2 linked regions of the Sphingobium yanoikuyae genome follow. The protein of the gene in region 1 interacts with the protein of each later gene in a pairwise test. Links are inferred from orthologs where the notes say so. Each region holds a gene or a part of one and is shown in the gene's direction. Other genes may lie near its edges.

Region 1 (6,163 bases):
AGGTGAAGCAGGTGATGACGCTGGCGCCGACGACCGGCACGATGCCGGCGGCAGCCTCCGCCAGGGCGTCGGCGGTGGTCGGGTCGGGCCGCGTTTCGGTGAAGTGCAGACGGGCGAAATAGCCCGGATCGCGCTCCACGCTATGGGCGATGCTGTCCATCATCGACACTGCCTCGACCGGCCAGTCGCCCGCCGCCGTTTCGGCCGACAACATGATCGCGTCGGCGCCGTCATAGACCGCGGTCGCCACGTCCGACACTTCGGCGCGGGTCGGGGTCGGCGCCTTGATCATCGATTCGAGCATCTGGGTCGCAACCACCACCGGACGGCCCATGCGGCGCGCTGTCGCGACGATCTGCTTCTGCAGCGGCGGCACCGCCTGCGGCGGCAGTTCCACGCCCAGATCGCCACGCGCGACCATCACGCCGTCGGCCATCTCGATAATCTCCTCCAGCCGCTGCACGGCCGAAGGCTTCTCGATCTTGGCCATCAGAGCGCCATGGCCACCCATCAGCTTGCGCGCCTCGGCCAGATCCTCGGGCCGCTGGACGAAGCTCAGGGCGATCCAGTCGCAGCCCTGATCGACCGCGAAGCTGAGGTCACGGCGATCCTTGTCGGTCAGCGCCGGCACCGGCACGACCACGTCGGGCACATTCACGCCCTTGCGGTTCGACAGCGTCCCGCCGATTTCCACGATGGTATCGATTCGCGTGTCCGTGACCGCCTTCACCCGCAGCACCAGCTTGCCGTCATCCAGCAGCAGCCGGGTCTCGGGAACCAGCGCGGCGTAGATTTCGGGGTGCGGCAGGTTCACGCGCTCGACGGTGCCCGGCGTGTCATCCCGATCGAGGACGAAGGCCGCTCCGGTTTCCAGCACCACCAGCCCCTTCTCGAACGTGCCCACGCGCAGCTTGGGGCCCTGAAGGTCGGCCAGAATCGTGGTCGGCCGGGAAAATTCCTTTTCCAGCTCGCGGATCGTGGCGATGCGGGCGGCATGATCCTCATGCGCGCCATGGCTCATATTGACTCGAAAGGCGTCGGCACCCGCGACAAACAATGCGCGGATCATCTCTGCGCTCTCGCTGGCGGGACCGAGGGTCGCGAGGATGCGAACCTTGCGCGAGCGGGGCGATAGTCGTGTCATGTCTTCTCCTGGCCGTATTGATCGCCTCTGGCTTGCCAGGGCGTCGTTATCGATTATCCGTGCTGCACGACAGGATGATGTAGATTAAGCGAAAGGTTCCGCCTGTGTCCGCTACCATACTCAGTGACGCCGTCGCTGCAACCGCCTTCCGTCGGCTGATCGCGCATTTGCAGCATCGGACCGACGTGCAGAATATCGATCTGATGGGCACGGCCGGCTTCTGCCGCAACTGTCTGGCCGACTGGATTGCAGAGGCCGACGGCGATCTGACCCGCGACGACGCCCGCGCAATCGTCCACGGCATGCCCTTTGCCGAATGGAAGGCCCGCCATCAGGGCGAGGCGACGCCGCAGCAGATCGCAAAGATGCAGGAGAGCGTGGCGAAGAACGCGGACAACCATTAAGCGTTCGGCAGATCCTGCCGGACCGGCGCCGCGCGCCAAACGCAGTCCGAATTTCCCGAATGGAGCCTGATTCACGGTATCGGCGGACGCGCAAAGCGCTTCCACCTCGCCCGATCAGGCTCTAGGAGCGTCCACCAACCGATTCACACTGACACGGAGATTCCCATGAGCGAGGGCAATATCGCAGCCGACCAGCTGCGCCTTCTGATCGAGCGCATCGAGCGCCTGGAAGAAGAAAAGAAGGGCATCGGCGACGACATCAAGGACGTCTATCTGGAAGCCAAGGCGACCGGTTACGACCCCAAGATCATGCGCCAGATCATCCGCCTGCGTAAGATGCAGCCGCATGACCGCCAGGAAATGGAAGCGATCCTGCAGACCTATCTGTCCGCGCTGGGCATGGAATAAGGCGGTCCACGCTTTATTCCCGACCGGTGCATGCCACCGGACCTTGCCGAGGGGTGCTGTCGACCTACATCTGGTCCAGCCCCCTCGCGCCAGGGGCGCCACCAAAATGAGAGGACGTCCCTTATGACCGACATCATCGTCAGCACCACCAGCCGCCTGGAAGGCCGTCCCGCCCAGGATTATCTGGGCATCGTCACCGGCGAAGTGATTGTCGGCGCCAACCTCTTCCGCGACCTGTTCGCCAGTGTGCGCGACATCGTCGGCGGCCGATCGGGCGCCTATGAGGATGTGCTGCAACGCGCCCGCAGCGAAGCGATCGAGGAGATGCAGGGCAATGCCCGCAAGCTGGGCGCCAATGCCGTGGTCGGCGTCGACCTCGACTATGAGGTGATCGGCGCCAATGGATCGATGCTGATGGTCTCCGCCTCGGGCACCGCGATCCGCTACTGATCGCCGCGCCTCCGCCATCCTCTAGCGTTGCAGGATGGCGACGCGCTCGCTAGAGAGCGCGCTTCGGTTTCACAGAAAATGTCAGGAGAAGGCCGTGGCCGGCCATTCCAAATTCAAGAACATCATGCATCGCAAGGGTGCGCAGGACAAGAAGCGCTCGTCGATGTTCTCCAAGCTGTCGCGCGAAATCACCGTCGCGGCCAAGATGGGCATGCCCGATCCGGACATGAACCCGCGCCTGCGCCTGGCGGTCAACGCCGCCAAGGCCCAGTCGATGCCCAAGGACAATATCCAGCGCGCGATCGACAAGGCGATCGGCGGCGACATGGAGAATTACGAGGAAATCCGCTATGAGGGCTATGGCCCCGGCGGCGTCGCCATCATCGTCGAGGCACTGACCGACAATCGCAACCGCACCGCGACCAATGTCCGCACCGCCTTTGCCAAGAATGGCGGCAACCTGGGCGCGTCGGGCGCGGTGAGCCATGGCTTCGACCGCCTGGGCCTCATCACCTATCCCGCCAGCGCCGGCGATGCCGACGCCGTCTTCGAAGCCGCGCTGGAAGCGGGGGCGGACGATGTCTCGTCGAACGAAGACGAGCATGAGATCTGGACCGCGATGGACGCGCTGCACGAAGTCGCCAAGGCGCTGGAAGCCAAGCTGGGTCCGGCAGAGGGCGCCAAGCTTGCCTGGAAGCCGCAGACCACGCTGGAAGTCGACGAAGCCAATGCCGCAACGCTGTTGAAGCTGGTCGACACGCTGGAAGATGATGACGACGTCCAGACCGTCTGGGGCAATTATGAAGTCTCCGACGCTGTGATGGAGAAGCTGGGCTAAGATGCCCGGCTCCCGTTCGCTTCGGGCGAGATCGCGCAGCGCCGATGCGCGCCGGTCTTGCCCGATGCGGACGATCCTGCACCCATGATCATACTTGGCCTCGACCCCGGCCTCGGCACCACAGGCTGGGGCCTGATTGCCGCCGACGGCAATCGCCTGACCCATGTCGGCAACGGCCAGATCAAGACCGACAGCGCGATGTCGCTGGCGACGCGGCTGATGGCGCTCGATCTGGCGCTGACCGACCTGATCCTCGAACATCGGCCCGATGGCGCCGCGGTCGAGGAGGTGTTCGTCAACGTCAATCCGCAATCGACGCTGAAGCTGGGCCAGGCGCGCGGCGTCATCCTGCTGAATGCCGCGCGCTCCGGCATGGAAGTGGGCGAATATGCCGCCCGCCTCGTCAAGAAATCGGTCGTCGGCGTCGGCAACGCATCGAAGGACCAGGTCCATGCCATGGTCCAGCGGCTGCTGCCCGGCGCCAAGATCGTCGGGTCGGACGCGGCCGACGCCCTTGCGGTGGCGATCACCCATGCCCATCATCTGGCAAGCGCCCGGCGGATGCCCGCGCGCTGACCTGCCATCGGAGACCATCGCGACCATGACCGACCTGCCCCACGCCCGCTACATCATCGTCCCGCATGACGGAGCGTGGAAGATCAACCTCAACAACAGCTATTATGGCCCCTTCGCGACGCAGCAGGCGGCGATCGACAGCGCCACCGAAACGGCGAAGAAGGCAGCGGCAGGCGGCTATCCCGCATCGGTCCTGCTGATGAACGGCACCGCGTTCGACACGGCCTGGACCAGCATCGAAAACGACGACACCTGATTTTTACATATTTCGGGAACTCTTCGTCCCTTTCCGCATTTATCGACACCAGCATAAGCGGGCGCAGGGATGAGCAAGAAGATTCTGATCGTCGAGGACGAGATTTTCGTCGCGTTGGAAATCGAACAGATTGTGCAGGATGCCGGCTTCGATGTCGGCGGCATCGCGGCCGACCGCGAGGCGGCGATGGCCGCCGCCGAATCCTGCGACATCGCCCTGGTCGACCTCAATCTGCGTGATGGCCCCACTGGTCCTGCCATCGGCATGGAATTGGCCAGCCGCTTCGGCATCAAGGTCATCTATGTGACCGCCAATCCGGCGCAGATCGGCACGGCGTCCGTTGCGGCGCTGGGCGTCGTCACCAAGCCCTTCCGCGCGCAGAGCATTGCCCAGACCGTGCGCCTGGCGGCCACCGAAGCAGCCGACCTCGCCACGGCGGAAATTGCCGGCTTTACGCCCTTCCCGCCGCAGCGCGGTGCATCGAGCGTCGCGGTATCCGCAGGCTGAGCCGAAGCCCTTCGGGGCACCATTGCCGTTCGAGTTGACCACCCAGCTGACGCTCGACGCTAAGCGCGATCAGGCGACTGCCAAAGCCTTCGCTGGCGATCGGCGCCACACTCGGTCCGCCCTCTTCGCGCCAGTCGAGCCGGATATCCTCATCCTGCGTCACCACATGCAGCGCGATAAAGCCATTAGGCGTCGATAGCGCGCCATATTTGGCGGCATTGGTCGCCAGTTCATGAAACAGCAGCGCCAGCGGCGTCGCCGAGCGATCATCGATCGGCGGATTGTCGCCCGACAATTGCAGTCGTTCCCGGCCACCATAGGGCGCAAAAATCTCCTCCAGCACGCCATGAAGCGACGCCTGCTCCTCCGCCATGCTGACGCCGCCGCCATGGGTGCGGACGAAGTCATGCGCCCGCCCCAGCGCCAAGATACGGTCGCGCAGGTCGTCCGCCCCTTCCTGCATGCCCGGACGCTCGCGCGCTGACAGGCCAATGAGGCCGGCAATGACGGAAAAGATATTCTTGATCCGATGCGACAACTCATGCGCGATCATCTCGCGCTCTTCGAGCATCAGCTTCTGTTCGTGAATCTCGGTGCAGGTGCCGATCCAGCGGATGATCTGCCCCTGCGCGTCACGGATTGGCAGGGCGCGCCCCAGCGTCCAGCGATAGAGGCCGTCGCGGTGCCGCAGCCGATATTCGATTTCATAGGGATCGCCGCTCGCCAGCGAATGGCGCCATTTCTCCCAGGCCTTGGGCTGGTCATCGACATGGAACATGCCGTTCCAGGCATCGCCATCGGTCGATCCGGCCTGCACGCCGGTATATTCATACCAGCGCGCATTATAATAATCATGATAGCCGTCGGGCAGGGTCGACCAGACCATTTGCGGCATGGTGTCGGCCAGGGTACGGAACATGCGATCGCTGTCCGCCACCGCTGCCGCGTCGAGCCGCTGCTGGGCGATCACGTCGCGATCGCGGCGGCGTCCTTCCAGTTCCACCATCACCTGCCGCGCCAGCAGCGACAGCCCCTGGCGCTGCAGCGGGGTCAGGTCATCGCGCGGCACCGTATCGATGACGCAGAGCGCACCCAGCGGCTCGCCATCGCCGCCGACCAGCGGCGCCCCGGCATAGAAACGGATATGCGGCGCACCGGTGACCAGCGCATTGTCGATGAAGCGCGCATCCTGGGTCGCGTCGGGCACGACGAAGATATTGTCGCCCAGCATGGCAAGGGCGCAGAAGGAGACGTCACGCGGCGTCTCCTCCGCATCCAGCCCGACCCGCGCCAGAAAGCGCTGCCTTACATCCTCGACAATGCTGACGAGCGCGATCGGCGCCCCGCATAGTTGCGCGGCGAAGCTGGTGATATCGTCAAGGGTACGGAAACCGCCGGCGTCGAGATCATAAAGCGCCAGCAGCGCCGCCCGATCCGTTGCCAGGCCGCGTCCGTCAGCCATCGCTGACCCGCTCGATGTCGGCGCCGACGGCCGAGAGCTTTTCCTCCAGCCGCTCATAACCGCGATCGAGATGATAGACGCGGCTGACGATGGTCTCGCCTTCGGCGGCAAGGCCGGC
Region 2 (6,259 bases), 650 kb from region 1 along the record:
GGTCCGACGGCGGACCGTGGAATCGCATCTGCGCGCTGCCGGCCCTGTGGGTCGGCCTGCTCTATGACCAGGGCGCGCTCGACGCCGCCTGGGATCTGGTCAAGGACTGGAGCATGGAGGAGCGGCAGATACTGCGCGATTCCGTGCCGAAGCTGGGCCTCGACGCGCCGGTGTCGGGCGGGCGCACGCTGCGTGACATTGCGCCGCAGGTGCTGGATATCGCCCGCTCCGGTCTGGCCGCGCGTCAGCGGTTCAACGCTGCAGGCGACAATGAGACCGGCTATCTGTCGGCCCTCGATGAAGTGATCGCCACCGGCAAGACCCCGGCCGAGCGGCTGCTCGACCGCTATCATGGCGAATGGGGCGGCGATGTCAGCCGCGTCTATGCCGAGGAAAGCTTCTGATCCTACCCGGCCCGCCGGTCATTCGGCGGGCTGGGTTTCCCGTGGCGCGTCCGGCTTGCGGCCGACGACCCAGGCGAAGAAGCGCGGCACCGGCGCATTGCGCGCCATCCAGTCGCTATAGGCCTGATAGGCGGGATCGGCGGACAGATGCTGCTCCTCCGTCTTGGCCCGCCAATAATAGACAGCGTTGGTGACCCCCAGCAGCGCGCAATTGCGCACCATGTCGGTCAGGCTGCCGGTGGTGGTGAGGAAGGGCAGCGACGAGAACCACCAGAAGAGATTCTTGGTCAGATAGGCCGGGTGACGGGTCCAGCGATAGGGCCCATGGGTCAATATGCCGCGATGGGTGAGGTTGGAGAAGCGGATGCCGAAGACGACCGTCGCCCAGGCATAGATGGCGGTCAGCAGCACCAGCAAGGCGCCCAGCCCCCATTGCAGCGCCGGCATGCCCCGCGTCCAGACATCCCATTCGGCGCCGCCACCATGATAGTCGAACGGGCCGCCCGCTCCCATCATGACGAAGGGCGGATAGCAAAGCAAAGCCGCGAGCCAGCCGCCCAGATAGGGATTGGCGGTGCGAATATGCGAATCCAGCGGTTTCATCGTCAGCAGATAGCCGACCGTCGCCATGCAGACGTCGATCATGAACATGATGCCGATCAGGAAACCGGTCAGCGCGACCGGATTGTGCAGCAGGTCGTCGAGCCGCCAGTCGATGACGCTGGAAAAATTGCCCGGCACGATGCTGATCATGAAGGCGGTGAAAAAGCCCTTCACCGCCCAGGCGCGGGCATGATTGGCGACCTGCGCCATGTCCGCCTTGCCGGCCGCGCCGCCAATGACCCATTGGCCGAAGGCGAAACAGGCATCGCGCGGTTCGACCAGCCGGCGGTCGAGCCAGATGACATAGGGGATGGACAGCAAGAGCAGCCAGGGCGCCGCCGCCATCAGCAGGTCCATGGCGAAGCGATAGCTGCCGGTCCAATACCAGCGGCCAATGCAGTAGCAGACGGCAATCGCCAGCCATGTGGCCCACAGGCCCGCAATCTTCACCAGGCTGATGTCGAGCATGCTGCGGACCGAGCGGGCCGGCGCGTTCCAGTCGACGCCGGTGCTGGGGTTGCGATGCACCTTGTCCACCAGCAGCGACCAGAGCACCATCGGTATGCCACAGGCGACCACCGCGGCCAGACCCGCATTGGGACCGTTCATGCCATAATGGCGCGCCACCAGGGTCCACAGGCCGAGGCCGACGAGGCCGGCAATGCCGACACCATGGCTGACGGCGGATTTGGGGCAGGGATCGGCGCTCTTGCTCATGGGATCGGGCTTATAGCCGATATTGGTAAGCAAGCCATGAAGCCATCGCCTCAACCGCCCAGTACGTTGATGGTGAAGGCGAGGATGCCGAGGTTGAAGACGAAGGCCGCGAGGCAATGGAGCGTCACCGTGCGGCGCATCCCGGTCGAGGTGATCGACACGTCGGAGGTCTGGAAGGTCATGCCCAGGGTGAAGCCGAAATAGAGGAAGTCCCAATAGACCGGCTCGTCCGTGTCCGGGAAATCCAGGCCGCCCGCATCCTTGCCCTTCTCATCGGCGAGGTAGAAGGCATGGGCATAGTGCATCGCATAGACGAGGTTGGAAAAGAGCCAGGCGATGACGAGCGTCGCCAGCAGCAATATGATGCTTTCCGCATCGGGATGGCCCGGCGCGCTGGCGGCGACACCGACCGCGACTAGGATGACGATGCACACCACCCCGGTCAGCAGCAGCATCAGTTGCCGGTTCGCGTCATTGAGCACGGCCTTGCGCCGCATCTGGGCCGGATCGGAATCGATGAGCGGCACGGCGGCGAGGCAGAAGGCGATGGCGGCAAGGTCGAACCCGCCCATCACCGCCTCATGCCAGGGCAGCCACAGCATCAATGGCGCGATCGACAGCAGCAGCATGAGGAACATGCCATAGCGCCAGGGGAAGAGGGTGGATCGCTTCTGCGTCTTGGCCATGGCGCATCAAAGGCCCGAAAATGCCGCCGTGCAAGCGTTTAGAGCACGGTCGCCACCAGGCCGAGCGCGGCGGCCTCATTGGCTTCCAGATACCAGTTTTCCGGCGCGCGCTGCAGCACCTCCTCCATCGTCACCTGCGATCCCAGGATGAGATTGGCGAAGCCCTCATTCTGGATCGCGATCGATGCCTCGATCTCGTGCAGCGAGGCCTTCAATGTCGCGATGCAGGTGGAGAGCGGCCCTTCGAGATGGATATTCTTGGTGATGAGCCGCTCATGGATCATCAGCCGGGTGCCGCGCGTCAGATAGCGGTTCTCGGTGGCGAAGAAGCTCATGAAGGTGGCGCCGGCCGAATAGACGGCGGTCTTGCCGAGGAAGACCAGCCGCCGTTCGGGATAGAGATCCGAATGGAAGCGGATATCCTCCCCCATCATCCGCGCAATCTCCGGATCGCCACCCAAAGTGGAGATTTCCACCACCACCAGCCCCTGCTGCGGCGCGGTGGACAGGCAATTCTTGAAATGCAGATACATGCCATGGTCGACCACGCCCGACAGCATGATCGCGGGAAATTCGAAATCCTTCGGGGTCAGCATCGGCGCGGTCATCAGCATCGTCTCATGGTCCTCTGGCGGATGGCAATCGACCGGCATTACGCACGGGCCGCCATTTGGTGCCCGATCCGGCATGCGCTTTTGTCTGGCGCGGGGCGCAAGAGGCTGTAAAGAACAGATCATGACCATGGGGCAATGGCGATGATCGCGAAACTCAAAGGACGGCTGGACAGCACGGGCATCGACCATGCCATCATCGATGTCGGCGGGGTCGGCTATCTGGTCGGCGCGTCGTCGCGGACGCTGGCGGCGCTCGGCCCGGTGGGCGAAGCGGTGACCATCCATACCGAGATGCTGGTGGCCGAGGATTCGATCCGGCTGGTCGGCTTTGCCCGTGCCGAGGAGCGCGACTGGTACCGGCTGCTGACCCATGTGCAGGGCGTGGGATCGCGCGTGGCGCTGGCGATATTGTCGGCGCTGGAGCCGCTGGAGCTGCATCGTGCGATCATGATGGGCGACAAGGCGATGATCGCGCGCGCCAATGGCGTCGGCCCCAAGCTGGCCCAGCGCATCGTCAATGAGCTGAAGGACAAGATCGGCGCCGCCCCGGCCGGTGCGCCGGGCATGCCGGGCGTGGTCGCGCTGCCGACCGGCAGCTTTGCCGCCGATGCGCTGTCGGCGCTGCAGAATCTGGGCTTCAAGCCGGCCGAGGCGAGCGGCGCAGTGGCGGCCGCCGAAGAGGAACTGGGCGACGGCGCCAGCCTTGACGCGCTGGTCCGCCTGGCGCTGCGGAAGGCGGCGAAGTGACGGCCTTCCGCCAAGGCCGTCATGCTGAACTTGTTTCAGCATCCATGGCGCCGGCTGCACCGAACGGAGGCATCAATGAAGCAGCCGTGCGTCTATATTTTGGCGAGTCAGCCATACGGCACGCTCTACATCGGCGTGACCTCCAACTTGCTGGGCCGGATGATGCAGCATCGCGCAAGCAGGATGCCGAGCTTTACCGCTCGATATGGCGTGCATCGGCTTGTCCGTTACGAAGCCTGCGATACGATGGAACAGGCCATCCTTCGCGAAAAGCAGCTGAAACGGTGGCATCGCCAATGGAAAATCAATCTCATCGAAGCCGACAATCCGCAATGGAGCGATCTGGCGATGGAATTGGGATTGCCCCCCTTAAGTCCGTGACGGGGGCAGGATGGATGCTGAAACAAGTTCAGCATGACGAAATGAGTGATATCCGCTGATGAGCGAAGAGGATCGCCTGATCACCCCGGCCCGCCGGGCGGAGGATGTCGATGCGGCGCTGCGGCCCAAGTCGCTCGACGAATTTGTCGGGCAGCAGGCGGCGCGCGAGAATCTGCGTATCTTCATCCAGGCGGCGCGCACCCGTGGCGAGGCGCTGGACCATGTGCTGTTCTTCGGCCCGCCGGGGCTTGGCAAGACGACGCTGGCGCAGATCGTCGCCAAGGAAATGGGCGTGGGTTTCCGCGCCACGTCCGGCCCGGTGATCGCCAAGTCCGGCGACCTGGCCGCCTTGCTCACCAATCTGGACGAGGGCGATGTCCTGTTCGTCGACGAGATTCACCGGCTCAATCCGGCGGTCGAGGAAGTGCTCTATCCCGCGATGGAGGACCGGGCGCTCGACCTGATGATCGGCGAGGGACCGTCGGCCCGATCGGTGCGCATCGACCTGCCGCGCTTCACCCTGGTCGGCGCGACCACGCGCCAGGGTCTGCTGACGACGCCGCTGCGCGATCGGTTCGGCATTCCGGTGCGGCTGCAATTCTATACCGTTGACGAGCTGGAACTGGTGGTCCGGCGCGCGGCGCGGCTGCTGGACCTGGCGATCACGTCGGACGGCGCGATCGAGATCGCCCGCCGGTCGCGCGGGACGCCGCGCATCGCCGGGCGGCTGCTGCGCCGGGTGCGCGACTTTGCAAATGTCGCCGGCGCGCCGACCGTCGATGCCAAGGTGGCGGACGCCGCCCTGCAGCGGCTGGAGGTCGATCATCTCGGCCTCGACCTGATGGACCGGCGCTATCTGCACATGATCGCCGACATTTATCGTGGCGGGCCGGTGGGGGTCGAGACGCTGGCGGCCGGTCTGTCCGAAGCGCGCGACACGATCGAGGAAGTGGTCGAACCCTATCTGATCCAGTTGGGGCTGATCGCCCGCACCGCGCGGGGCCGTTGTCTCAACGGGCCGGGCTGGAAACATCTGGGCCTCAATCCCCCGGCCGGGTCGCAGGACGGGCTGTTCGACTGATCCCATTGGCGCTTGCGCCATTCGGCCAGCCTTTCTAGAGCGCGCGCTTTCCCGATTCGACGCAGCGATATGCGCCGAAACCGGTTATTGTGCATGGCCGTTACGGCAAGGCCGGGCTATAGCCAGCTGGCGCTGCAGGCGCGCGGCAGACGCGCCGATGTAAGAGGAGTTGAGCCTGTGAGGGCGATCGAACGTTTCCCCAATCTGGTCACCATGTTCTTTGCCCGCGCCAAGGAAAAGGGCGACGCGCCCTTCCTGTGGCGCAAGACACAGGGGACATGGCAGTCGCTGAGCTGGGCCGAAGTCGCGCGCCAGGTGGCAGCGATGGCGGCCGGGCTGAAGGCGGAAGGGCTGAAGCCCGGCGACCCGGTGATGCTGGTCAGCGAAAATCGCCCGGAATTCTGCATCGCCGACCTCGCCATCATGGCGGCCGGCTGCATCACGGTGCCGACCTACACCACCAATACGACGCGCGACCATCAGCATATCCTGACCGACAGCGGCGCACGCGCGGTGATCGTGTCGACCGCCAAGCTGGCGACGACGCTGATGCCGGCGGTGCTGCGATCGCAGGTCAGCCTGGTGATTCCGATGGAGCCGATCCGCGGTGCGCAGGGCAATTATACGTGCCGCCTGTGGTCCGACCTGATCGCCGCCCATCCGGCCGATGTCGATGCCTGTGCGCTGGCCCAGACCGCCGCGCGCAGCGACCAGGCTTGCATCATCTATACCAGCGGTACCGGCGGCGCCCCGCGCGGCGTGATGCAGCATCATGGCGCGATCCTGGCCAATGTCGAAGGCGCTGGACAGGTGGTGCTGGAGGATTTCGGCTGGGGCGACGAGGTTTTCCTGTCCTTCCTGCCCCTGAGCCACGCCTATGAGCATAGCGGCGGCCAGTTCCTGCCGATGCTGCTGGGCGGGCAGATCTATTATGCCGAAGGGCTGGAGAAGCTGGCCAGCAATATCGAGGAAGCCCGGCCGACCATCATGGTCGTGGTGCCGCGCCTGTTCGAGGTGCTGCGCACC

The links.
Region 2: the proteins of ruvC (region 1) and ruvA interact in binary tests that used the Escherichia coli proteins (3 or more experiments, as listed by UniProt). The link is inferred for Sphingobium yanoikuyae from one-to-one orthologs.

What each region holds. Positions count from the first base shown.
Region 1 is NZ_CP053021.1:5,114,822-5,120,984, reverse strand. Bases 2,381-5,074 are described here. They hold ruvC (crossover junction endodeoxyribonuclease RuvC), read left to right. Parts: upstream 2,381-3,328; coding sequence 3,329-3,820; downstream 3,821-5,074. Other genes in these bases: HH800_RS24710 (PAS domain-containing protein), read right to left, coding at 4,528-5,074; HH800_RS24715 (response regulator), read left to right, coding at 4,146-4,583; HH800_RS24720 (DUF2188 domain-containing protein), read left to right, coding at 3,846-4,076; HH800_RS24730 (YebC/PmpR family DNA-binding transcriptional regulator), read left to right, coding at 2,501-3,244; HH800_RS24735 (heavy metal-binding domain-containing protein), read left to right, coding at 2,381-2,406. Outside these bases: pyk (pyruvate kinase), read right to left, coding at 1-1,144; HH800_RS24745 (DUF1244 domain-containing protein), read left to right, coding at 1,249-1,548; HH800_RS24740 (DUF2312 domain-containing protein), read left to right, coding at 1,714-1,956; more of HH800_RS24735, read left to right, coding at 2,080-2,380; more of HH800_RS24710, read right to left, coding at 5,075-6,045; murA (UDP-N-acetylglucosamine 1-carboxyvinyltransferase), read right to left, coding at 6,038-6,163.
Region 2 is NZ_CP053021.1:4,466,108-4,472,366, reverse strand. Bases 2,179-4,968 are described here. They hold ruvA (Holliday junction branch migration protein RuvA), read left to right. Parts: upstream 2,179-3,165; coding sequence 3,166-3,771; downstream 3,772-4,968. Other genes in these bases: ruvB (Holliday junction branch migration DNA helicase RuvB), read left to right, coding at 4,211-4,968; HH800_RS21570 (GIY-YIG nuclease family protein), read left to right, coding at 3,847-4,152; HH800_RS21580 (hypothetical protein), read right to left, coding at 2,449-3,024; HH800_RS21585 (DUF1345 domain-containing protein), read right to left, coding at 2,179-2,410. In the rest of the region: HH800_RS21595 (glutamate--cysteine ligase), read left to right, coding at 1-404; HH800_RS21590 (methyltransferase family protein), read right to left, coding at 423-1,724; more of HH800_RS21585, read right to left, coding at 1,775-2,178; more of ruvB, read left to right, coding at 4,969-5,233; HH800_RS21560 (AMP-dependent synthetase/ligase), read left to right, coding at 5,411-6,259. UniProt on the Escherichia coli protein: The RuvA-RuvB-RuvC complex processes Holliday junction (HJ) DNA during genetic recombination and DNA repair.